DNA from 2 places in the Roseateles sp. SL47 genome. Region 2 is predicted to be linked to the other one. Evidence: riboswitches for the same ligand, from Rfam matches in the RefSeq annotation. Region 2 holds a riboswitch; the other holds the start of a gene.
The links. Region 2 has a riboswitch for cyclic di-GMP ahead of OU995_RS08710 (hemagglutinin repeat-containing protein). Riboswitches for the same ligand answer to the same signal wherever they lie in the genome.
Positions count from the first base shown of each region.

Region 1: it holds a riboswitch for cyclic di-GMP, as region 2 does, so the genes downstream of both, OU995_RS01745 (S53 family peptidase) here and OU995_RS08710 (hemagglutinin repeat-containing protein) in region 2, are expected to answer to the same signal.

Region 1 covers NZ_CP113068.1:418,001-429,501, reverse strand. Annotated here, with positions in the region: gene OU995_RS01760 (DNA-binding domain-containing protein) at 1-36, opposite strand, end outside; gene OU995_RS01755 (DUF692 domain-containing protein) at 33-914, opposite strand; gene OU995_RS01750 (DUF2282 domain-containing protein) at 931-1,230, opposite strand; gene OU995_RS01745 (S53 family peptidase) at 1,459-4,116, opposite strand; cyclic di-GMP riboswitch class I at 4,177-4,266, opposite strand; gene OU995_RS01740 (MBL fold metallo-hydrolase) at 4,599-5,567, shown strand; gene OU995_RS01735 (D-sedoheptulose-7-phosphate isomerase) at 5,679-6,248, shown strand; gene rfaE1 (D-glycero-beta-D-manno-heptose-7-phosphate kinase) at 6,245-7,189, shown strand; gene OU995_RS01725 (adenylyltransferase/cytidyltransferase family protein) at 7,186-7,692, shown strand; gene gmhB (D-glycero-beta-D-manno-heptose 1,7-bisphosphate 7-phosphatase) at 7,692-8,288, shown strand; gene OU995_RS01715 (glycosyltransferase family 9 protein) at 8,263-9,351, opposite strand; gene OU995_RS01710 (glycosyltransferase family 9 protein) at 9,407-10,465, opposite strand; gene OU995_RS01705 (glyoxalase superfamily protein) at 10,804-11,169, opposite strand; gene OU995_RS01700 (DUF4886 domain-containing protein) at 11,478-11,501, shown strand, end outside.
Region 2 covers NZ_CP113068.1:2,013,581-2,025,081, reverse strand. Annotated here, with positions in the region: gene OU995_RS08710 (hemagglutinin repeat-containing protein) at 1-9,671, opposite strand, end outside; cyclic di-GMP riboswitch class I at 9,764-9,885, opposite strand; gene uvrA (excinuclease ABC subunit UvrA) at 10,215-11,501, opposite strand, start outside.

The DNA.
Region 1 (11,501 bases), 1.6 Mb from region 2:
CAAAGGGCCGTGCCATGCTTCTTCGTCGAGGTTCATGACGCCACCTGTTCTTGCGGCACCACCGCTTCGTGGCTGCTGCCACGCAGCAGCCGTTCCGCAAACTTCGCCTCGGCATACAGGGCATCAAAGCTTGGAATGTGATGGTCCCGTTCCAGCAGGGTGGGGACGCTACCGATGCGCGCCACCACATCGCTGAACAAGCGCCACACTGCGGCGTCCACCGGGCTGCCATGGTTGTCGATCAACAGCGGCGCACCGCTAGCGTCCTCACTTCGGGAGAATCCCGCGAGGTGCACTTCTCCCACCGCCGTCAGGGGCAGATCGTTGAGGTAGCGGGTCACATCCCACCCATGGTTGACGCAGGAGACATAGGCATTGCTTATGTCCAGCAGCAGGCCGCAACCGGTGCGCCGGAGAACCTCGGTGAGAAACTGGGCTTCACTCATCGTGGATGCGGACGACGCCAGATACGTGGACGGGTTTTCCAGCAAAAGGCGTCGCCCCAGCCGTTCCTGCGCTTGATCGATGCGATCACACACCCGGTCGAGGGCCGCCGGGTGGTAGGGCAGCGGCAGCAGGTCATTGAAGTACACCCCGCCGTGGTGGGTCCATGCCAGGTGTTCGGAAAACGCGGCAGGCTCATAACGCTTCAACAGCTCGGCCAGTCGGTTCAGGTGGAGCTCATCCAATGCATCCAGCCCACCCAGATTGAGCCCCACACCGTGCAACGACAGGGGATAGTGCTCACGAATGCGGCTCAGGCCGTGATGAAAGGGGCCGCCTGGCACCATGTAGTTCTCGGCATGGACCTCGAAGAAGCCGATGTCAGGCCGTGTGTCCAGCACCTGGTGGACATGCTGCGGCTTGAGCCCGATGCCCGATCGGGCCGGGAGCCGGGAAGGTGTGGCATGCATCTGGCGGCCCCGGCGCTCAGCGCTTCTCGGCCTTGAATGCCATCAACTGGCCGAAGCCGGTGGGGGAGGTCCTGGAGACCGTTTTTTCGCAGGTGCCCTTGGGCACGTAGGACCAGGCATCCGCCTGATGGTCCGTTTGGGAGGTGCCTGCGCAGGTGGTGCCCGCACCAGCGGCGCAATCATTCTTGCCTTTGAGGGCGACACCGAAACACTTCTCTTTGTCTTTGGATTGCGCTGCGGCCGGCAGGGTGGCGAAGGCCGTGGTCAAAGCCAGCGCGAGCGCCGCTGCAGACAGGGGCGTGACAGAACGGTTCATCAGTGAACTCCATGCAGAGGAGAGAGGACGTGAATGTGTGAAGCCGCAGGCCCGCTTGTAGCAGGGCTCGCTGCGGCCGCACGGCCCCATGGGCGGTGCATGCGCGCAGGTCGCGTCCGCGGGTTCCAGCGTCTGTGCGTCGCCGGATGCCAACGGTTCACCGGTGACCCTGCATCACACCCTCCAGGCAGCGCCTTCCGGCGCTGCCCTTCTCCGGATGCAGTTCCATCACTTGGCGTTGATCACCACCGGGATGGACGCCACCGTGCTCTTGCCCACCGAATCCGTCACCGACACCAGGATGGTGTAGTTGCCGGTCACCGGTGTCGGCCAACTGACCGTGGTGGTGCCCATGCCCAGGGCCGTGGTGAACTTGATGCCGGCCTGATTGGCGCTGAAGCCGACACCCATCAGGCTCGCCGTGGCATCGGTGATCAGGATCGTGCCGTTCAGCGGTTTTCCCACCACACCGGTCATCACGGTGCTGAACACGGCAGGGCCGGTGCCGCTGCCCACCACCAGGTTGATCACACCACTGCCGACCACGCCGGTTTTGGTGTCGCGCGCCTGCACAGTGATGGCATAGGTGCCGGCCACTGGCGAGGCCCAGGAGAGAAGGCCGGCACCATTGATGGTCAATCCGGCGGGTGCGCCCGTCAGGCTGAGCGTGTACGGGTTGGCTGCCACCACATGGACCGAAGCACTCCAAGCCGATCCGGTGCGTGCGGCGAGCTGGCCGGTGGCGACCTGCGGTGCCGCCACTGGGTTCACCACTACCGTGTAGGTGCCCTGGGTCCACAGTCCCGTCCGGGTGGAGTCGGCCCGCACACCGAAACGGAAGATGCCCGCCAAGGGCTTGGGCCAATTGACGGTGCCGACATTGGAGCCGGTGGTGGTGGTCAGGGTCATGCCGGCCGGCGCGCCCACCAGGCTGAGCTTGACGGGGTAGCGGTCTGCCGCGCCTACCGCAAAGCTCAGGGCCTTGCCGACGGTGGCGGTCAGGCTGCCGTTGCCGACGATGGGCGGCGGCGGCGGTGTCACGACCACGGTGTACACACCCGTCCCGGTGAGGCCGGTCTTCGCATCCCTGGCAACGACGTTCACCTTGAAGGTACCCGTGACCGGGCTGGGCCAGTTGACCAGCGTGCCCGACAACACCATGCCGGCCGGAGCACCGGTCAGCGAGAGGGTGAACGCATTGGCGCTGGACACCGACGGTGTGAAGCTGATGGCCTGACCGTACGCACCGTTGACGGTGGCGGACGCCACGGTGGGGGCGACCGGCGCCGTGGGCGTCGACGTGGCTCCGGCACTGTTGGTCAGCAGGCTCAGCATCGCGAGCCCGTTGGGCGTCCCCAGTCCGGTGGGGCCGTCATAGCCGGCCTTGGCCGCACAGGTGCTGCAACTGCCATTGGCGCCCTGCACCACGTCCAGGAAGGCGCTCGTGTAGGTGGTGGTGTTGGCCATGGCCTGGTACAGCGTGGCATGCGCTGCGCCGATGGGGCCCTTGCCCGCCTGCGCACGCAGTGCATTGGCCACGGCCGTCAAGCCGGCCCATAGCGGGGTGGAGAGGCTGGTGCCGCCGGTCGTCACCCAGCTCACCTGGCAGAAGGTGCAGGTCGATTGATTGGGAATGATCGCCACGTAATGGCCGGTCGTCGGATCGGCATTCATCGACACATCGGCCACGGAGCGGCGCGTGATGCCGGTGGTGCGCAGCAGGGTTGCGTTCTGATAGCTCGGCAAGGCCACATAGGCGCTGATGCCGCCGCCGGCCAGCGACCAGGCGGTTTCGGTGCGGCTGCCGGTACCGCTGTAGCGCAGGCTGGTACCGCCCACCGCCACGACGTTGGGCGAAGCCGCCGGCCAGTTCACCGCCGTGCCGTTGTCGCCGGTGGCGGCAAAGTAGCTCATGCCGGGGGTCTTGAAGAGAGCGTCCAGGCTGCTGACGTAGCTGCCTTCCGGCGCGCCGAAGCTCATCGACATCACCCCTGGGCCCATGCGGTTGGCCAGTTGGATGGCGCCATTCATCGCTGCCATGCTGGCGTCCGAGGCTTCCACCAGCACGATGCGGGCCAGTGGTGCAATCGCATGCACCCACTGCACATCGAGGGCGATCTCGGTGGCCCACTGGGCGTCGTAGCGCGGGAAGGTGGCCGCCACCGTGCCGCTGGAGGTGCTGGCGACCTGATAGAACTCGCAACCGGGCTGCGTGGTGCTGGGAGCCGCCAGCGGCAGGGCGGCGGTGGTGGCCAGCGTCTTCTTCGTGCAGGCCGGCAGGCCGAACTGGCTGCTGAACGCGGCCAGTTCGTTGAAGGCATACGTGTCGTGGAAGGCATCAACCACATAGACGGTCTGCCCCGCACCCAGCTGCGCGGCTTGCAGGGCGGTCAGCCCGGTCAGGCTGGTGGGGACCGGCGGCAGTCCGTAAGCCGCGCGAATCTGCGCCGGCGTGTAGGTGACGCTGGTGGCAGCGGCAGCCTGCGGAGTCGTTGTCGTGGAGCCAGCGCCCAGGGCGCGCGCTCGTGCGTTGCCGTCTTCCAGTTCCTGGAATGTCAGCGCGCGGGTGTTGATGCCCTGACGCGATGCCGGAATGTCCACCGAACGCGGCTGCATGTAGGCACTGGCCGAACTGCCGTTGCGGTCCACATCGCTCGGGTCGCCTGGCAGCACCGGAGACAGGTGGTAGGTGGGCTGCAACTGCACTTGCGCTGCCAGGCTTGCGGCGCTGCCAGCGTCGGATGCGGCTGCAGCCGCTGGGGTGGCAGACGCCGTGTCGGAACCGCCGCCGCCACAGGCGGTCAAGGCGAGGGTCAGGCAGAAGAGGGCGCTGGCGGCCACCAGGGCGGCGGGGCGGCGAAGAGACCGAGGCGTACGTGGCGTCATGGCGGGTCAAGGAGTGCGCCAGGGCCGCGCAGCCACCCACCGGCCTGCAACGGCAGACCCTTCGGCGGCCCCGCTGCCGTGGCATGGATTGCATGCGGTAGGCCGGAAGCTTTGCGCCCCAGCCTTTCGACTGGTTTGCCCTTGGCGCCTGGCGGAATCGAACCTTTGCCAAAGCGTTAACGAATTGTTTCCACGAGTGCCTCCCGAAAGCAAGGCCGCTGTCCTCCGTCTGAACCGGGTGGCGTGCCCATTCCATCGCTTGTGTGACCTCATGCATGAGTGCATGGGATTGCACCGATGCCGTCAGCTTCGCTTCAGGTTCGTGGAGGCGGCGGCGAGATTGTCATGAGCTGTCTGGGGTGGGGATGACAAACGAAGGGCCTCGCAAACGCGGGAGCTCCGACTCTTTCCATTGGGGGTGAAGGATCGGCCTGATGCGCTCCACGATGGCGCCTCCACCCCTCACTTGGCAAAGACTCACGATGCGCCGCACGTTCTCCTTCCGTCCTGTCCTGGCCGCCTGTCTGTCGGGGCTGCTGTTCTGCAGCGCCGTGCAGGCCACGGCCGATGTGTCAAAGGTGCCTCCCCCCGGCATCTACCGCTTCAAGCTTGGGCAACTCGATGTGACGGCACTGTCCGACGGTACCCATCCCTTCCCGGTCGACACCGTCATGGTGGGCACCACCGACACGGAGATTGGCAAGGCCCTGGATCACGAGTTCCTGGGCCGCCCGCCGGCCGGTTCCATCAATGCCTTCCTGATCCATACCGGCCAGCAGCTGGTGCTGGTGGATGCAGGCGCCGGGGCGCTGTATGGGGACTGTTGCGGTCAGGTGCTGCAGCAGATCCGCGCGGCCGGTTATTCACCGGAGCAGGTGGACGTGGTGCTGCTGACCCATCTGCACAAGGATCATGTCGGCGGCATCACCGCCTCCGGACGCGCGCTCTTTCCCAATGCCGTGATTCGTGCGTCAAAGGCCGATCTGGACTACTGGAGTTCGACCACCGCCAAGGCCAGAGCCCCGGACTTCCTGGCGTCGTTCTTCGATGCGGCGGTGGAGGCCTTGGCCCCGTACAAGGCTGCGGGGCGACTGCGGCCCATCGAAGGCGCCGGCCCGATCGGCGACGACATTGCCGCCATCACATCGCCGGGCCACACCCCCGGCCACCTCAGCTACAGCTTCACCAGTGGTGGCCAGACGCTGGTGGTGATGGGCGACCTGATCCATGTGGCGGCCCTTCAACTGCCACACCCCGAAGTGACGGTGAAGTACGACAGTGACGGCACTGCCGCGCGCCAGTCGCGTGTCACCGAACTGCGGGCGGCGGCGCGCGGGCGGTGGCTGCTTGCCGCCGCCCATGTGTCCTTCCCCGGCCTGGGCCATGTGCGTGAGACCTCCGGCGGGTTTGAATGGGTGCCCGTGAATTTCGAGGCGGCCCCGACGCGGTGACACCCATTCACTTCTTGTCAGTGCGCCCAAGTCTCTTTACCTTTCTTTGAAGCCGCCTGACGCACGCTTAGCGGTCGCCGACGCATGATCTCGGCGACTGTTTTGCGTGCCATGACTTCACTCTTTCTTTCCAATCTAACGAGCCATCAGGCCTTGATGGCCGAACTGCCCGCGCTCGACGGTGTGCTCACGGCGGCGGGCAAGGCCCTGGGCGAACGGCTTCGCCATGGTGGCAAGCTGATGTTCTGCGGCAATGGGGGATCTGCGGCGGACAGCCAGCATCTCGCGGCCGAACTCACCGGCCGCTTCATGAAGGACCGCCGCCCCTTGGCCGGCCTCGCCCTGAGCACCGACAGCTCCGCGCTCACCTGCATCGGCAACGACTACAGCTTTGACGACGTCTTTGCGCGCCAGGTGGTGGCGCTGGGGCGGCCGGGTGATGCCTTGCTGGCCATCTCCACGTCCGGCAATTCCGCCAACGTACTCAAGGCGGTGCAAGCCGCGCGTGAGTTGGGTGTGTTCACCGTGGGCCTGCTGGGCCGGGACGGCGGCCGCCTGCGCGAGGTCTGCGACACCGCCATCGTGGTGCCCAGCCAAGTCACCGCACGCATCCAGGAAGCGCATCTGCTGATCGGTCACACGCTGTGCGGGATGATCGAGATCGAGCTGGGTGTGGCATGACACCGGAGCTCTCGATCCCCGCCCCGGAAGCGCTCGCCGCCTGCCGGGTGCTGGTGGTGGGCGACGTGATGCTGGACCGTTATTGGCACGGCGTGGTGGACCGCATTTCGCCGGAAGCCCCCGTTCCGGTGGTTCGGATGGAGCGGGAGGAAGACCGCCTCGGCGGCGCCGCGAATGTGGCGATGAATGTGAAAACGCTGGGTGCCCAGGCCACGCTGCTGACGGTGACCGGTGAGGACGCGGCGGCGGATGCCCTGCGCCGCCTGCTGTTGCGCAGCGGCGTGGTCCCCCTGCTGCAATCGGATGAGGCGGTGCCCACCATCGTCAAACTGCGGGTCATCGGTCGGGCACAGCAGCTGTTGCGCATCGATGTGGAGCGGCCACCCGCCGCGCCTCTGCTGGACCGCCTGACGCAGACGTTCGCCGAGCAGGTGCAGCACCATGACGTGGTGCTGTTCTCGGACTACGCCAAGGGCGCGCTGGCCCAGGTGGAACAAATGATTGCCCTGGCGCGCGCAGCCGGCAAGCCGGTGCTGGTCGACCCCAAGGGACACGACTTCCGTCGTTATGCTGGCGCCACCGTGATCACGCCCAACCGGGCGGAACTGGCGCAGGTGATTGGACAGTGGCGCGACGAGTCCGACCTGGTGCGCCGGGTGGACGCGCTGCGCAACGAAATCCGCATTCCTTCGATCCTGCTCACCCGGTCGGAAGAGGGCATGACCCTCTTCGAGCCGCAGGCCATCCAGCATGAGCCGGCCCGCGCGCGGGAGGTGTTTGATGTGACCGGTGCCGGCGACACGGTGATTGCCACCCTGGCCGCCCTGATGGCGGCTGGGCAGCCGCTGGGCGAGGCGATGCGGCTGGCCAACAAGGCCGGTGGTATCGTGGTTGGCAAGTTCGGCACTGCCGCCGTGAGTTACGAGGAATTGGCTGCATGAGCGCACCGGCGCTGGAAGACAAACTGATCGATGGCCGCACCCTGCCAGAGGGCGCGCTCCAGCAGGTGCTGGCCCACCTGCCGCGTCCTTGGGTGTTCACCAACGGCGTTTTTGATGTGCTCCACCGGGGTCATGTGGCCTACCTGCATGCGGCACGCCAGCAGGGCGCCAGCCTGATCCTGGCCTTGAATTCCGACGCGTCTGCCCGCGGCCTTGGCAAGGGGCCCGACCGTCCGCTGAACCGCGACCTGGATCGCGCCCTGGTGCTGGCTGGCCTGAGCGCCGTGGATGCCGTGCTGTTCTTCGATGAACCCACCCCGTGCGAATTGCTGTCGCGGGTGCGGCCGGAGATTTATGTGAAGGGCGGTGACTACGACATGGAAACGCTGGCGGAGACCCGTCTCGTGCGGTCCTGGGGTGGCTCGTCGCTGGCGATTCCCTTTGTCTCCGGCTATTCCACCACCGCGCTGGTGCAGCGCATCCGTCAGTCAGGTGCGGACTGATGGGCCGTCCGGCGGCGTTCCTGGACCGCGATGGCGTGATCAACATCGATCACGGCTATGTCCACAAGTGGGAAGACTTCCAGTTCGTGCCCGGGGCCGTCGCGGCCCTGTGGCGCTTGCAGGACGCCGGATATGCGCTGGTCATCGTGACCAACCAGTCCGGCATTGCCCGGGGCTATTACACCGAGGCGGACGTGCAGCGGCTGGGGGACCAACTGCGTGCACATCTGCTGTGCGAGGGCATCACGCTGGATGCCATCGAATATTGCCCGCATCTGCCTGGTGGCTCGGTGGCTGCTTATGCGGTGGACTGTGACTGCCGCAAGCCTGGCCCCGGTTTGATTCTTCGGGCGGCACGTGCGCTGGACATTGATCTGACGCGGTCCGTGCTGTTTGGCGACAAGGTGTCTGACATTGAAGCGGCGCGCAATGCCGGCGTGGCCCACTACGCCCTGCTGGCGACGAATGGCGAAGGGCGTCCGGAATCATTGCCCGGCGCATTGCCGGACGCGCTGCGAGACACCCCCTGCCATCGGTCCCTGGCGTCCGCCGTGGGGGCGCTGTTGGGCGTCAGGCCGCCCCCAGGGGACGATTGAATCCGCTGCCGGTCATTGCCACCGGCGTGCTGGCGGCCGGGGTGGCGGTCTCCAGGCGCAGCACCCGCTGTGCCACCAGATCGGCGCGAATGTCGCTCAAGGCGGGCGCCTGCAGCAGGGTCATGCGTCCGGGGTCATGCTCCAGGGGCGGACGCGGGCCCAGCACCACATAGGTCGAGGTGCCGACCGCAGCCGCAATATTGGTCATGCCGGTGTCATTGCCGATGCAGGATTGGGCCAGCGACAGCACCGCCGCACTGTCGGAGACTGTTGTGTCGGTCAAGGCGAGCACCTTCGTGCGCAGTGCGGGATGCATGCCCGCCAGGATCTCCCGGGCCAGCGCGGTTTCGGCCGGCCCCCCCAGCAGCACCACGCCATGGCCCCGGGTGGCCAGCAGATTGGCCAGGGCGCTGAAGTTCCGCGCCCCCCACTGCTTGTAGGCCTCGGACGCGCCGATGGCCAGGACGTGCAGCGGCCAGGGCAGCGAGGCCAGACGGGCACGCATGCGCCGCACGGCATCGGTCCGTACCGTCAGCCGAGGCACCACGGGCGCGGTGCACCAGCCCTGCGCCATTGCGAACCGGCTGGCGTCGTGATAAAGCCCGACGGCAGGACCGTTGTAGAGCTCGATCCAGCGGGACCGGGTCAGCAGGCGGCGTTGCAGCCAGGTGTTGCCGTAACCCAGGCGGGTGCGGATGCCGGCGCGAAAGCAGGCCACCAGCGTGCGCATCGGCCGGTCGGAGAAGAGCACCATGCGCTCCAGGCCCAGGGGGGCCAGCACCGCGCCGAAGCGAAGCGGGCCGGTGAGGCCACTGTGGCGGCCTTGACGGCCTTCGCTGCGGCGGGGGCGCCGGTCGTAGTCGATCACCTCGCGCACCCAGGGCTCGTGGCCCAGCAGTTCTCGCGCCATGGTGGAGGGCGGCACCACAATCGTCACCTGGCCATCCCGGCTGGTGGCCGCCACCAGCCGGAAATATTCGGCATGCCACACCAGGTCGCCCATGCCGTTGTGGCGCATGTGGACGGCGGTGACGGGGCGCAGGTCGGCGTCGGGTCGGGTCACGATGGATCAGGGGCGTGCGTCATGGAGGGGGGAGCTTGGAGCCTGGGGGCCTGGATCAGAGCACCGCCGGCTCGCGCTTCAGTTCCGCCGGGGCCCGCCGCAAGGCGCTCATCATCCGGGCCACAACATCACCGGCGGTGATGTCCTCCAGCCGTGGCGACACGATGCCCCGCAGCGTCTGCGGGTCGTGCTCCAGGGGCGGGCGGGGGCCGAGGACCACCCAGGTCGGCGTGCCGACTGCGGCGGCAATATTCGCAGCGCCGGTATCGTTGCCCACGCACACATGCATCAGCGAGAGCGTGGCCACGGTCTCCGCCACGCTGCCGTCCGTGATGGCGAGCACCTGCGGCCTCAGCGCAGCGTCCAGGGTGTTCCGCACTTCCTGCGCCAGTGCGCGTTCCGCAGGGCCGCCCAGCAGCACCACACCGCATCCGGCATGAGCCAGGCTGGCGGCCAGGGCGGAGAAGCGTTCAGCGCCCCACTGCTTGTAGGGCTCGGAGGCGCCAATGGCCAGGGCCACCAGCGGGCGCGGTAGACCGATCAACCGCAAACGTGCCGTTTCCAGCGCCTCCGGTCGTACCACCAAGCTGGGTACGATGGGTTCGGAGGCCCATCCCTGGGCGATGGCGAAGGCGGTCACGTCCTTGTAGGCCTTCACGGCGGGGCCGGCATAGGGGCGGATGAAAGGCCCCTGGCTCAGCAGGCGACGTTGCAGCCAGCTGCTTCCATATCCCAGCCGCTGCGGAATGCCCGCCACATTGGCCACCACCGAGCGGTTGGTGTGATGCGTGAGCAGGATGATGCGTTCAAAGCCATAAGCGCGGAGTTCGCGGCCCATGCGGAACAGGCCGGCCACCCCCCGATGTCGGCCGCGTCGGCCTTCCTCACGGCGCGGATGCCGGTCGAAGTCGATCACTTCGTGCAGCCAGGGCTCGTGGCCGACGAGGTCGCGCGCAAAGGTGGTGGGAGAGGCGATCAGCGACACCTTGCCCTCGCTGCTGGTCTCGGCAATGCGCCGCAGATAGGGCACATGCCAGACCAGGTCCCCCATGCCGACCCATTGATGCAGGACGGCGGTGCGGGGGCGAAGCGGGGCAGGGGACGTGGGGCTCATGAATGCGGTGGGGCGTGAGGCGCGGCCGCAAAGGCGGGCCGCCGAATTTCGGCAGCATCATGAGCCCAGTGCCAGGCTCCGGGAGCGGGCTTTACCGAAACTTTGAAAACCCGCTACGAAACTTGGCAATGCCGGTGGAATGGGCCTTCCCGTGCGGCTCAATGTGTCGAGCTGGAAAAAAATGCGCGTGCGTCAGGAAAGGGGCCACCGCTTCCGTCTGGACAATTCCTGCAGGGTCAGGCCTTGGGCAGCTTGTATTCCCTGGGCTGTATCCCCTGGGCCTCTTGCTTCCTTGGTGCGCGATTCCGCGGAAGGTCTCTCTCAGCAGAACGGAGGCACTATGGCAACTCCATGGTGAAGGTCAGGCGATTGCCAAAAGGGTCTTTCACCGACACCTCGCGAGCGCCCCAGGGCGCGTCTTCGATGCCCGGACGGGCATAGCCATAGTTCCGCTGCAGCAGCTCAGCATGCAGGGTGCCAATGTCGGTGGTGTCGATCCGCACGGCCGCGCCAGGGCAGGCATCACCGTGATGTTCGGACAGGTGCAGCACACAGCCGTCACGAGAAATCTGGAGGTACAGCGGAAGCGTGGGTTCGAAGCGATGTTCCCAATCGACCTGGAAGCCCAGGAAGTCCACATAGAACTCCCGCGCCTTGGCTTCATCAAAGATGCGCAGAATGGGTGTGACGGCGCCGAGGCTCATGACCCTCTCTCCCTGAATGCTGAAGTGTTCAATGCGCTAGCGGCGGTGATGGCGGTGATGGCGGTGATGGCGGTGGCCATTGTGTCGCAACGCATGTGCGGGTCGCCCGGCCCGGCGCACGGAAACAGCTTGAGTGCACCGTACGGCAAAGACCCCACGGCAAGCGATGGGCCACGGAGCGCTCCACGCAAGGGACAGACCTGTCGCTCCCAGTGGTGACGCCATTGTCTGGTCAAAGCCCGGCACATCGGCACGATCAGTTGCTCCCACCACAGACCGAAGTTCAGGTCCCAAGGAGACAGCACGTGATGAAGCGACTTGCCACCCGCACT
Region 2 (11,501 bases):
CGCAACAGGCCGTGATCGCCCCAGAGGGTCCGAATTCGCGCAATGTCGGCTTCCACCGCCTCACGCTCGGGCCCCGGGGGCATTAAAGCCACCGTCACTTGCAGACGTTCGGCTTTGATCAGCTGCGCCTCAGCGAAGTCCCCCACCTGCCGGGCAGCCTCCTTCCCAAACGTCTGGCTGATCGCCACTTGCGCAGCCAGTTCCTGCCGAACCTGCTGTGAGTCGAAGATCGGGGCAATGCCGGACTCGGGATCCCCGGTGCGTGCGGCCTCGTCGCCTGCAACGCCACTGATGCCGGCTCGGGTCATACGGGTGGCTCTGCCGCTCACCGTGCCGACACCCGCCGAGTCCCCCGAAGCGCCGGTAGCCTTGGCCGGCTTCCACGAGAAGACGTCACCCTGTGGCTCGACGCCAACCGGGCCCTCCGCCTCCGCGCTTCTTCCAAACCCCGTGGACACCGAATAACTCGAGCCCTCGAACGCCGCCTTGTTCTCCAGGTCGGTCAAGGTCAGGCTCCCGGATCGGAAGCTGTTCACCTTGTTGTCCACGGCCGCCTGCGAGCTGGTAACGGCACCGCCCTTCAAGGCGGTGTTGCCATTCACCTGCACCTGGAAGCCAGCGTCGCCAGCCCGGATGCCGCTCTGCTCTGTGACGCTGGCGAAGTGGCTGTTGACCTGGCTCTTCGCCATGCTGCCGCTGCCGCTGTAGCCAGCGCCGCCGGTCACATGCCCGCCTGCCTGCTGGCTGCTGCTCGTGAATTGACTGGTGTCTTGCAGGCTCTCGATCCTGAGATCGCCGCCGACGCTGGCCTGCACCCTGTCACCGCTCACCACCGCCCCTCGGAGCGTGGTGTCCCGGCCCGACTCCAGCGTGACCTGCTGCCCCTGCAGGTGTGTGTTGCGCTGGATGAGGTCTTGCCCGTCGGACCGCCCACGACTGCTGCTTGCGCTAGCGGTGAATCCCATCGAGCTGCCCTGGGAGCCGACCTGCCCCCCCACGCCGACCGCTGCACTGGAAGACGTATTGCGACTCTGATGCGTGACCCGGTCTTGCGCAGCGGAGAGGTCAATCTCGCCTTGCGCCTGGAGTGTCAATGTCTGGGCCGCAGCAATGTCCGAGCCTTCAATTCCGATGCTGCTGCTTGGCCCTGCCCCCTGTGCGCTCAGACGGACCTTGCCACCTGCCGTGATCTCGCTGCCCCGGTGTTGGGTGCTGAGGGTCTCGCTGCGACTCTCGGAACGGCTGGCCCCCATCGTCACATTGAACGAAAGGCCCCCAGCCGCCTTGGGGTCAGCTTGAAGCGCCTGCCAGGCTTCCTTGCCCTTGATGGCCGTGGAGGCAGCACCCAGCGCCTTCATGCGCGCATCGCCCACCTTGTCGATGTTCGCCGCCATCTCAGCCGCCGATTGAAGGGCGTTGATCACGGGGGCAGCGACGGAGACAGACAGCCCGCTTTGCCGAACGGCGGATGTCTGGACGTCATGCCCTTGCTGGGCTGCTGCGGCAATGGCAATCTTCTGTGCCTGCACCTCCACGTCGCCTTGCGGTGCTTGGAGAATGGACCCGGTTTGGGTGTAGTCCCGGCCCGCCACGAGGGTCACAGGGCCCGTCACGCTGCCCACCGTGGACGCCACCACCGTCTCGGTGCTGCTTTGGTGGCCACCGCGCTGATCACGCGTACCGACGATGAAGCCGGCCCCAGCGCCCATGACGCCGGAGGTGACCTGCTGCCGATCGTCCTGCCGCTGGCGGGTGTCCAGGGCGTGCGCCAGACTCACATCACGCCCGGCTCGCACGACGGTGCCGTTGTCCGAGACCACATTCGATCCCTGCACCCGCACATCCTGTCCTGCATGGACCGCAACGGCCTGACCGGAGATCGTGGTGCCCACGGCGCTGGTGCGGTCGAGGTGAACCTGGGTGGTCGTTGTGGTGGACTGAAGGGTGCCTTTCACCCTGTTCTTCGTCGCCTCGTCCAGGCTTTCGGTCGCTTGTGCCGCCAGAAGCAGCACATCCCGCTCAGCCTGCAGTTGCACGGTGCCTTGGCTATTGACACTCGCGCCTCTGGCGGTGAGGTCCCGGCCCGCATGAAGGACCACAGCCCCCCCCGCCCGCAAGGAACTGCCGACCTCCTGAGCGCGGCTCTGATGAAGGTGGTTGCTCGCGTCAACTGTGGCGCGGTCGCTGCTGCTGGTATGGACCGTGGTCAGTTGAAGATCGCGGCCCGCTTGCACCAGCAGTCCGCCAAGGGCAGCTTGGACTGGCACCGACGCAACCGCTGAGGCGGGTGGAAAACCTTCGGTGCCCTGCGTGATCTGGGCCGCCTGTAATGTGACGTCCCGCCCTGCCTGCAACACCATATCCCCTGCGGCCCTCAGGCTGGCGACACGGTCCAGGACCGTGCGCTGGCTGGTGGCCGTGGAACTGCCGAGGGTGGTGGTGCTGACGACAAGGTCTCGGCCGGCGTTGAGACTCAGTGTGTCCTTCGCCGCCAGCGTTCCCCCCAGGTTGCGTACATCCTCCCGAGCGCTCAGAGCCACCCGCGTGCCACGCACGCCGCCGGTATTGGTGATGGTGCCGGCGCGAGCGAGAAGTTCGCCATCTCCAGCGCGGATCTCCCCGCTGTTGTCCAGCCCGCCGCTCAGCGCCAGCGTCACCCGGTTACCGGCCATCAAGGCACCGCTCGCCTCGAGATCCCCGTCACGAGGCAACAGGTACACCTGGGGCACCAGCACCCGATGGGTACTGCCGTCCGCCATGGTCACAGGCTGCTCCACCAGCCACACCAGATCAGTAGTCAGCTGCGCCATCTGCTCGGCCGTCAGCGCCACACCAGGAATGAGCTGGTGTTGTTGCGCAAAGCTGGCACCGTTGCTCAGCAGCGCGCGGTACATCGCCTCGTCGTTCTCATAGCCCTGCAGGTAGGCACTGCCCGTCAACTGCCCGATTTGCTCCCGCACCAGGCGTTGCTCATAGAACCCATCACCGAGCCGCTTCTGGCTGATCGCCGGGTCAAGGGCCAGCGCCCGCAGCAGATAGTCGCTGGACAGCCAGGTGCGATCGTTGGCGTACCGTGGATCGGTTGCGATCAGGTAGCCGCGAGTTGCATCCGTGCGCAGCTGGAAGAGGCTGCTGGTCGGCAGGCGCAGATTGGGCGTCACAGCACGCAAGCGGCCGTTGGTGTCCAGCCCCTGAACCCCCATCGCCGTTGGCGTGGCTGGGGTCAGGCCGGCAGGTCCAGACCGCACATCCGCCGTCGCTCGACGGGCCGTTGCAGCCCCAATGCCCGTGAGCGCCCAGCGCGCTGTCTGCGCCGGTGCGCCGATGCCGGCCGCCTCATTCGCGGGCAAAGGTACTTCAACGCCACCCCCACTGCCATCACCACCACTGCCAACAGCCGCCGATGACTGGCGTTCTCCAGGAGCCACAGCCGCAGCAGCGCTTGTCGCCACATCCGGCAGCGTCAGCATCACCGTGCCGTGGATGTCGGCCGAGGTCGCGGTATAGCGGATGCCCGTATTGGGGATGCCAGAACCGTCGTTCCTCGTGACGTAGACGTCCACGTCCTCCCGGCCCGCCACCGTCACCTCGGTCGTGCGGTTGTCGATGGAGGAGGCCTGGATGTCCACACCGTCACGGCCCACGATGCGGCTCATGTCGTTGACGATGCGCCCACCTTCCACACTGAGCGCGCCGCCCACGATGATCTGGCCTGCAGCGCTTTGCGTGACCTTGGCAGTTTCAGCGCTGCGGGTGTAGTGAAAGGCCGTGAAGTCCCCCACGAGGCGACTGTTGGTGTCGGCATAGAAGGCCGCCAGGGCCAGATCCAATGCGGCATCGTCTCCCGGCGTGATGTCGAAGTCTGACCACACGCGGTCGCTGGCGGCGTAGTGCGCGCCAGGCACGGCAACATCCTCGCAGCCCATGTCGTTGTCGCAGCGCAGCCAGGAATGGTCTGCGCTGGGACGCCATTCAAATGCACGCTGGGCGGCGCCATCCACGTCGCCGCCCCAGCCCCCCAGGTAACGGCCAAAGACCTGGTGGGGGTAACGCTGCGACGGCAGCAGCATCTTGCGGTTGTAGGTGTCCTGGGACCAGGTGGAGGTTCTGGGATGGAACTCGTAGACAAACGGCTCCAGGGAACTTTGTGCATCACTGCCCCAAGGACTGGTCCAAGAGGTGCCGTCGTAGTTCACCGCCCACAGCACCCGAATCTGATCCGGCTTGTAGCGCACCGTGCTGCCCGGCGCCTGAAACTCCCAGCCAGAGGTGGTGGCGCCGGCAACTTTCTGCCATACCAGATAGGGGTTGAGGTTGTGGATTTCTGCGGAGCGCAGCGCCAGGTTTCCACGCGCTTCGATGGTGGCGCCACTGTTGATGAGCTGGTCGGCCGACAACGCCATGTCGCCGCCGCTCCGGATGAACGCCTGGCTCCACAACACGCGTGGCGCGTTGGGGTCTTGCGGGAGGCTGTCCACGCCGTCATGGACACTGCGATTCACCATGCTGCCGGTGATGTCCCCCTGCAAGCTGCGACCGGCATCGATGCTGGCGTTCTCATTCACCAGGCTGGCGGCTCGCAGGCCCAGTACACCGTCCGCAAAGATCAGCGACTGCGCCGTGTTCGAAACAGCCCCGGTCATGGACACGGAGAGATCCCCGCGCGATGCGATGACTGCCGCCGCCGCGCCTTCCGCCTCATTCGTCAGCGCCCGCCCGGTGACGGTGATGTCACCGCCGTAGATGCGTCCGCTGCCCCGATTCAGCAGGTGGTCCGCGTGAAGGTGAACGAGATCGCCATCGATCAGCCCGCGATTGGTCAGGGTCCTGCTGAGGGTCAAGCGCGTTTGGGTGCCACTCAGTTCACCGCGAGCAAGGTTGTCGACCTTGTCGGCGGCGATGCTCAGCACACCGCCAGAACGAAGACTTCCGTCATTCACGAAGTCACCGCTCGAACCCCCTGGGTGACTCAGACGGGTTGGACCTTTGACGCCGATCCCGTTGGTGTCGTCGGTTGCACTGGTGCCCACCGACCGTTGCACCAGAACATCCAGCAACTCGCCGCCATAGATCAAACCACCCCGGTTGACCACCGTCCCTGCAGTGATGGTGGTGGCCAGCGCGCCAATCAGTTGGCCCGACTGGTTGTCCAGCCCACCCGTCAGACTGAGCGCGAGCGTCTGTCCCTCAATGCTTTGCTGATTGACCAGCGAGCCCGTGTGCAGCGTCACCGCTCCACCGGTGATGCCCGCACTGTTGTGGAGGCTCCCGGTCTCAAGCTGCAGTGAACCTCGGGACCGGATGCCGGTGAGGTGGGTGATGTCAGCGTCCGACGTATTCGTCAGCGCAGCACCTGCCGTGCTCACCGCCAGGGTGCCCTGGGATTGGAGCAAGCCGCCATGATTGTTGAACTCGCCACTCCTGACCTGAAGCGAGTCGCTCGACAGCAGGCGTCCCGCCCGATTGTCAAAAGCTCCGCCTCTGGTATCAACCACCAACGCCAAGGCGGCCAACTCGCCCCGCTGATTCACGACGCCCTTGGCGCTCAACGCCATCTCGGACGCCGCCAGGATGGACCCGCCCGAGTTGTCCAGCAGCCCGGCGCTGTCCAGCACCACCCCGCCCTGGATGCTGGCCATGCGCCCCGCTTGATTGCTCAGCGCTGCCACGTCCATGACCAGCGACTGCCCCGCCAGCACATGCCCATCGGCGTTCAGTACATCTCCTCGGGCCTTCAAGGACAACGCCCCATCGCTGCCCACCCAACCACGACGGTTGTCAACATGAAGCGCTTCGAGGGTCAGATCCGCACCGCTTCTGACTCGCCCATCCTGATTGCTCAGGCCGTCCACCTCTGTCAGACGCAAGCGGAGGGGACCGCCCGCCTGGACTGTCCCTTCCGAATTGACAAGAAATCCCGCCGTCAGGTCCAGGCCCCCGCCGGACTCCATCGTTCCTTGGCGGTTCACCATCGACCGCTGGACCGCCACTGCGGCGTCCTGGAGGCTCAATAACGTGCCGCCGTCATGCCTGAGGTCGCCCGCTTCAAGTTGAACCCGTTCGGCTTGCGTGTGGGCCCCTGTGAGCGTCAGGGTGTTGTCGACCTGCCAGAGCAAGGCCCCAGCAGCCAGCACCTGCCCCTGAGCACCGAACCACTCATGAGCGCGAAGCTGCAGCTTGCCGCCTGCCTGCACGATGCGCCCCGCGTCGTTGTTCACCACACCCGCCTGGAGCGACAGATGCGGCGCCACCGATGCGATGACACCGCCCTGGTTGTTCAGATCGCCCGACAAGGAGACAGCCATCGACCCGGTTGATGCGGTCTGAGCCACCTTGCCCTCCGCATTCATCCAGTCACGTCCGGCCACGGACAGCGCTGGCGCGCTGATCTGGGCGCGTGAGGTCACGACGTCGCCTTGGGATTGCAATACCAGCGCATATCCGCCGTTGCGCGCCTCTGGCGCCCCCACGGCCACCACCACGGCACGATCGAGAGAAAGATCACCCCCACTCGCAGACAGCGACACCGACCTCCCCAGGATCTGCGCGTCCTGCAGTTGAAGGGTCGGTGCCGCCAACGCCAGCCCGCCGGCCGCCGTGACCGCCCCATGGAACTGGGCGGACTGCGTCGCGGCCAGCGAAAGGTCTCCCTGTGTCGCCAGTGTGTTGTCTTGCCTGAGGCCAGCCGCCAACGCACCGCCGCCGCTGACCTGATCCACCATCACCTGGAGATCACCTTGCGCCGCGATGGAACCCGCGTTGACCAGTTGCCCGGCATGCACCTCGGCGGAGCCTCCGGCGTACAGAACCCCGCTGTGAATGAACTGCCGATCAACGGCGACATTCAACAGACCGCCGCTTTGAACAGCGCCGCTGTTGTTCAGTTCCCCAGTGCCGATGGACAGGTGCCCGGCGTCATGCTGGGATCCGTCCTCTCGCAGCCCCGCCGCCACCAAGCCGGAGTTGGTCAACACGCCGGCCTGCACAGTCAACTCACCGGCCGCGGCCAGCACACCGGCCGTGTGAATCACGCCCGCAGTCAAGGCGGCGTTGCCCCGCGCATAGAGGCTGCCTGCGCCCTCCAGGCGTGACGCTTGCAGATGCAGCGCCCCAGCGTCCACTCGCCCATCGGCGTTGTGCCAGGTCCCCACCGCCAGGACGGCCTCACGGCGGGCCGACAGCAGGCCCCCTTCATTGAGTGCATCGGCGATGTGCACGGAGACATCCTCCGCCGCCACCTGTCCCCCGGTGTTGTCCAAGGTGCTGGACGCGCCCCGGGTGCCCGTCCCTCCCAGGAGCAGATGGCCACGGCTGAGCAACTGCCCCTGCCGATTGACCACACGATCCGCGTCCAGCCTCAAGTCACCAAGGGTGGCCACACGCCCACCACGGTTGCTGATGCTGTCTGCCTGCAGCATCAACGCGCCGTTGGCTTCGATGCGGCCGCCCTGGTTGTCCACGGCCCCGTCCGCCACGATCTGCGAGGCAGTGAGGCCCGCCAGTTGAGTGACGGCGCTTCGATGTGAAAGCAGCCCGGTCTGCCAGTCGAGGGACTGCGCCTGCACACTGGCGTGATCCAGGAAGGCCTGATGGCTGCGCATCTGAAAGGCTCCGCCCGTCTGCACCAGCGCGCTTTCAAGGTGCAGCGCCTGTCCAGCCAAGGACAAGGTGCCGCTACCGGCATGCTCGACACGTGCACCGCGACCGCTCAAGGTGTCACCGGCGACGCTGAAGTTCTCTGCACGAGTGGCGATGCGGGCAGCATCGACGTTCAACGCGCCATCGACCAGCAGACGCTGTGTTGTGGTTCCCAACTGCAAGAGTTCTGCGCCATGCAGGTCCGCCTCTCCAGCGGAAACATCCAGCGTGTCGGCGGACATCACCGCGCGGCTGGCCGAGAGCCTTCCGTTGGCCTGCAGTTGCAACCCGCCTGCGGCGGACAGGATGGCGCCATCCAGGGTCACGACCTGGCCGCTCAGCGTGGCATGGCCTTTGCCGGTACCAGCGGCACCAACGGCACCAACGGCACCAGTGGCATCACGTCTGGCCCCGTCATCCGTCCCTTGCAGCGAGCCCACCTGCAACTGGGCCTGGCTCAAGTCGAGCGTTGCCCGCGCTGACAAGCCGATCTGCTCCCCGGCCACCAGGCTTGCGCCGCGTGCAGAGAGATCCGAGCCGCTGATCTGCACGGATTCAGCCTGGGCTTGAGCGCCGTTGAGGTGCGTCTGCGGCGCCTGAAGGTCCAACCGCGACGGTGCCACCAGCAGCCCCGCTTGCTGCATCGACTCCGTGGCGGACAGCGTTAACGTCGCCGGCCCCTTGCCGAGCTGTCCATCCGACGACACGCCGGCTGCAGTGACACTGCTCGCAGAGCCCTCCAATCGCGGGGCACTCAGCAGCGCCGAGCCTTGGGCGGCCAGCCACCCCGCATTGCGCACCCCTTGGCCGGACCCCACCCACAAGGACGGAGAAGCATCGGACACATTGGCCGCATTGGCAGCATTGGCCGCATCGACCCCTGCGCCTTGGGCATACACGGTGCCGCTGTTCTCCAACCACCCATCCGCTTGCAGGGTCAGTTGCCCGGCCACCATCTGCCCGGCCTGCCGAACGCCCAACCCGGCTTCGGTCCCGACCAAGGTGATTCGCTGCGCATAGATGCCGCCGAGCGATGAGCTGTCCAGTGCATAACGCGGCCGCTCTCCGGCGGGTGCCAGCGCATCGCCACCGCCCGATCCGGCACCGGCCGACGCCGCTGACATCAGCTGTGTGCCGGTCTGAATCCTTGCCTCCTGCGCCCAGAGCCCTGCATTGAGCTCGACCGCGCGTGCCAGCAGCGCGGTGTAGTCGGTCTGGCGGGCATCCAACCCTGCACCGTCGATGCGGATCGAACCGCCCTGCACGGCAAAGCCGCTCACCTGTCCGGCGGCGTCCCAGCGAGGGACACCGGTGGTCAAGGTGGCACCGCTGGCGTTGATGAACCCGCCGCCGTCCACCTGGATTCCCGCCGGGTTGGCCACGATCACCTCGGCCCGCCGCCCCGCCACCTCGACAAAGCCCTGGAGATGGCTCGGCGCGCCGCTGTGGACCTCATTGAGGATGACCCGCGCTTCGCCTTTGGCCATCCAGGGGTTGCCCGCCACCCAGCCGCCCAATTGGGTGGAGGTCTCCGTGCGGGCGTTGTTGAGGATCACGCCCTGCCCGCTGACATCGAACTGGCTGTAGGTATTGCGCGAGACACCCGCACTGCTGGGGGTCTGAATATTGACCAAGGGGATGCCGTTAGGCGCCGTCAACACCGTCGGCTGCTGCTGCCTGGGCGCTGAAGCATCCGCCTTGATCTGCAAAAGGGGCTGCGCAGCGGCTGGCGCTTCAGGTCGATGTTGTGCTGGGTGTACGGCCCGCTGTTGCGCCCAGTCCTGCCAGCCCGCATGGGCCGGCGACGACGCCAACAGGGCCACCACCGCACCGATGGCCACCGCTGCGGCCACGGGAATCAACGCGGGCGGCCCGCAGCCGGCAGGCGCCTTTGGCTCGCTACCTTTGAATGCTCTTCGCGCCGGGCCGTCACTCTGGCCCGTGGCCTTGCTCTGGCTGCGCACCGTCTCCGCCGCTGCCATGAACTGGCCGCGCCGCAGGTTGAAAACAATCCGGAATTGAAGTCGGTTCATGGCTCACGCGCTGGTTGGTGGATTCCATCCAGGACGCGCAAAGCCTCATCGGCCGCTGATTCAGCCGCGATCAGGCGCTCCATCGACCAGCGATGGGCAACCCCGCTATCTCTCAGCGCCGCTGTCTTGCACGGCGCATGCCACCTGGCACAGGTGAATTCGGAGACCGGAAGCTTTGCGTCACCGGCTCACGCCGGTTTTGCCCTGGGTCGACCGTCTGGTTTGCACCTCCGGACGACATGCGTGAAAACTTTAGGGAAGGCTGATCGCCCCCGATATGGCACATGGAGGCCATTGATCACCGCGATTTTCGGGAGACATCCAAGCGGGTCTTCTGACATCCAGCGAGCGCCCGGACACCAGGCGCTGACCCGCATCAAGGTAAAAAAGGTTCTTCCCAGAACGTTGGCCATGCCAAAAAAATACGCCTCCCTTCGTCCTGACCGAGGGAGGCGATGAGTCCGCATCGCGTTGGGGGCAGGAGGACAACCGGTCCCGGTCGCCCTCGCCCTCCGGCCATCCGGCCCGGCGGGCGTCAGCCCATCATGAACGAGCCAGCACCGGCGCCAGGGCCTTCCCGGTGTGTGTGCCCTGCGCCACCAGCGTCTCCGGCTGGCCCTGCGCCACGACCTGCCCCCCGGCGGATCCACCTTCAGGGCCCAGGTCCAGCACCCAGTCGGCTTCCGCAATCACGTCCAGATCGTGCTCGATCACCACCACGCTGTGGCCCCCGTTCACCAACCGGTGCAGCACGCGGATCAGCTTCTCCACATCGGCCATGTGCAGGCCCACCGTGGGTTCGTCCAGCACGTACAGGGTGTGAGGCGCCTTTTGCCCGCGCCGCGTGACGTCATCCCGCACCTTCACCAGCTCGGACACCAGCTTGATCCGCTGTGCCTCGCCCCCGGAGAGGGTCGGGCTCGGCTGCCCCAGCGTGAGATACCCCAGCCCCACGTCCTGCAGCAGCTTGAGCGGGTGGGAGATGTTGGTCATGGCGGCAAAGAACTCCACCGCCTCATCAACTTCCATCTGCAGCACTTCGCCGATGCTCTTGCCACGCCAGCTCACCGCCAGGGTTTCAGGATTGAAGCGCTGGCCGTGGCATTGATCGCAGAGCACCTTCACGTCCGGCAGGAAGCTCATGGCAATCGTGCGCATGCCCTGCCCTTCGCAGGCCGGGCAACGACCTTCGCCGGTGTTGAAGCTGAACCGGCCCGGGCCATAACCACGCGCCTTCGCCTCCAGCGTTTCCGCAAACAGGCGACGGATGGCGTCCCAAAAGCCCACATAGGTGGCCGGGCAACTGCGCGGGGTCTTGCCAATGGGTGTCTGGTCCACTTCCAGCACACGATCCACCTGCTGATGGCCCTCGATGCCGGCGCAGCCCTGCCAGCGCGACGGCGCCTTGCGCAGCGGCACCGCCGCCGCCATGTTGGCCAGCAGCACATCCCGCGCCAGCGTGCTCTTGCCGGAGCCGGACACCCCGGTAATCGCCACCAGCCGATGCAGCGGCACCTCCACCGTCACCGAGCGCAGGTTGTGCAGCGAGGCGTCCAGCACCTTCAGGCGCGGTTGATCCTTCTGCGACAGATCCACCTCGCGCCGCGGTTGCAACGGGTGCAGCAGGGGGTGGGACAGGAAGCGGCCCGTCAGGGAGTCGGGGTTCCTGGCCAGATCCGCCGCCGTGCCTTGCGCCACCACCTGGCCGCCGCGCTTGCCGGCGCCGGGGCCGATGTCGATGATGTGGTCAGCCCGACGGATGGTGTCTTCGTCGTGCTCCACCACCACCAGCGTGTTGCCCTTGTCGCCCAGGGTGGACAGCGCCTTCAG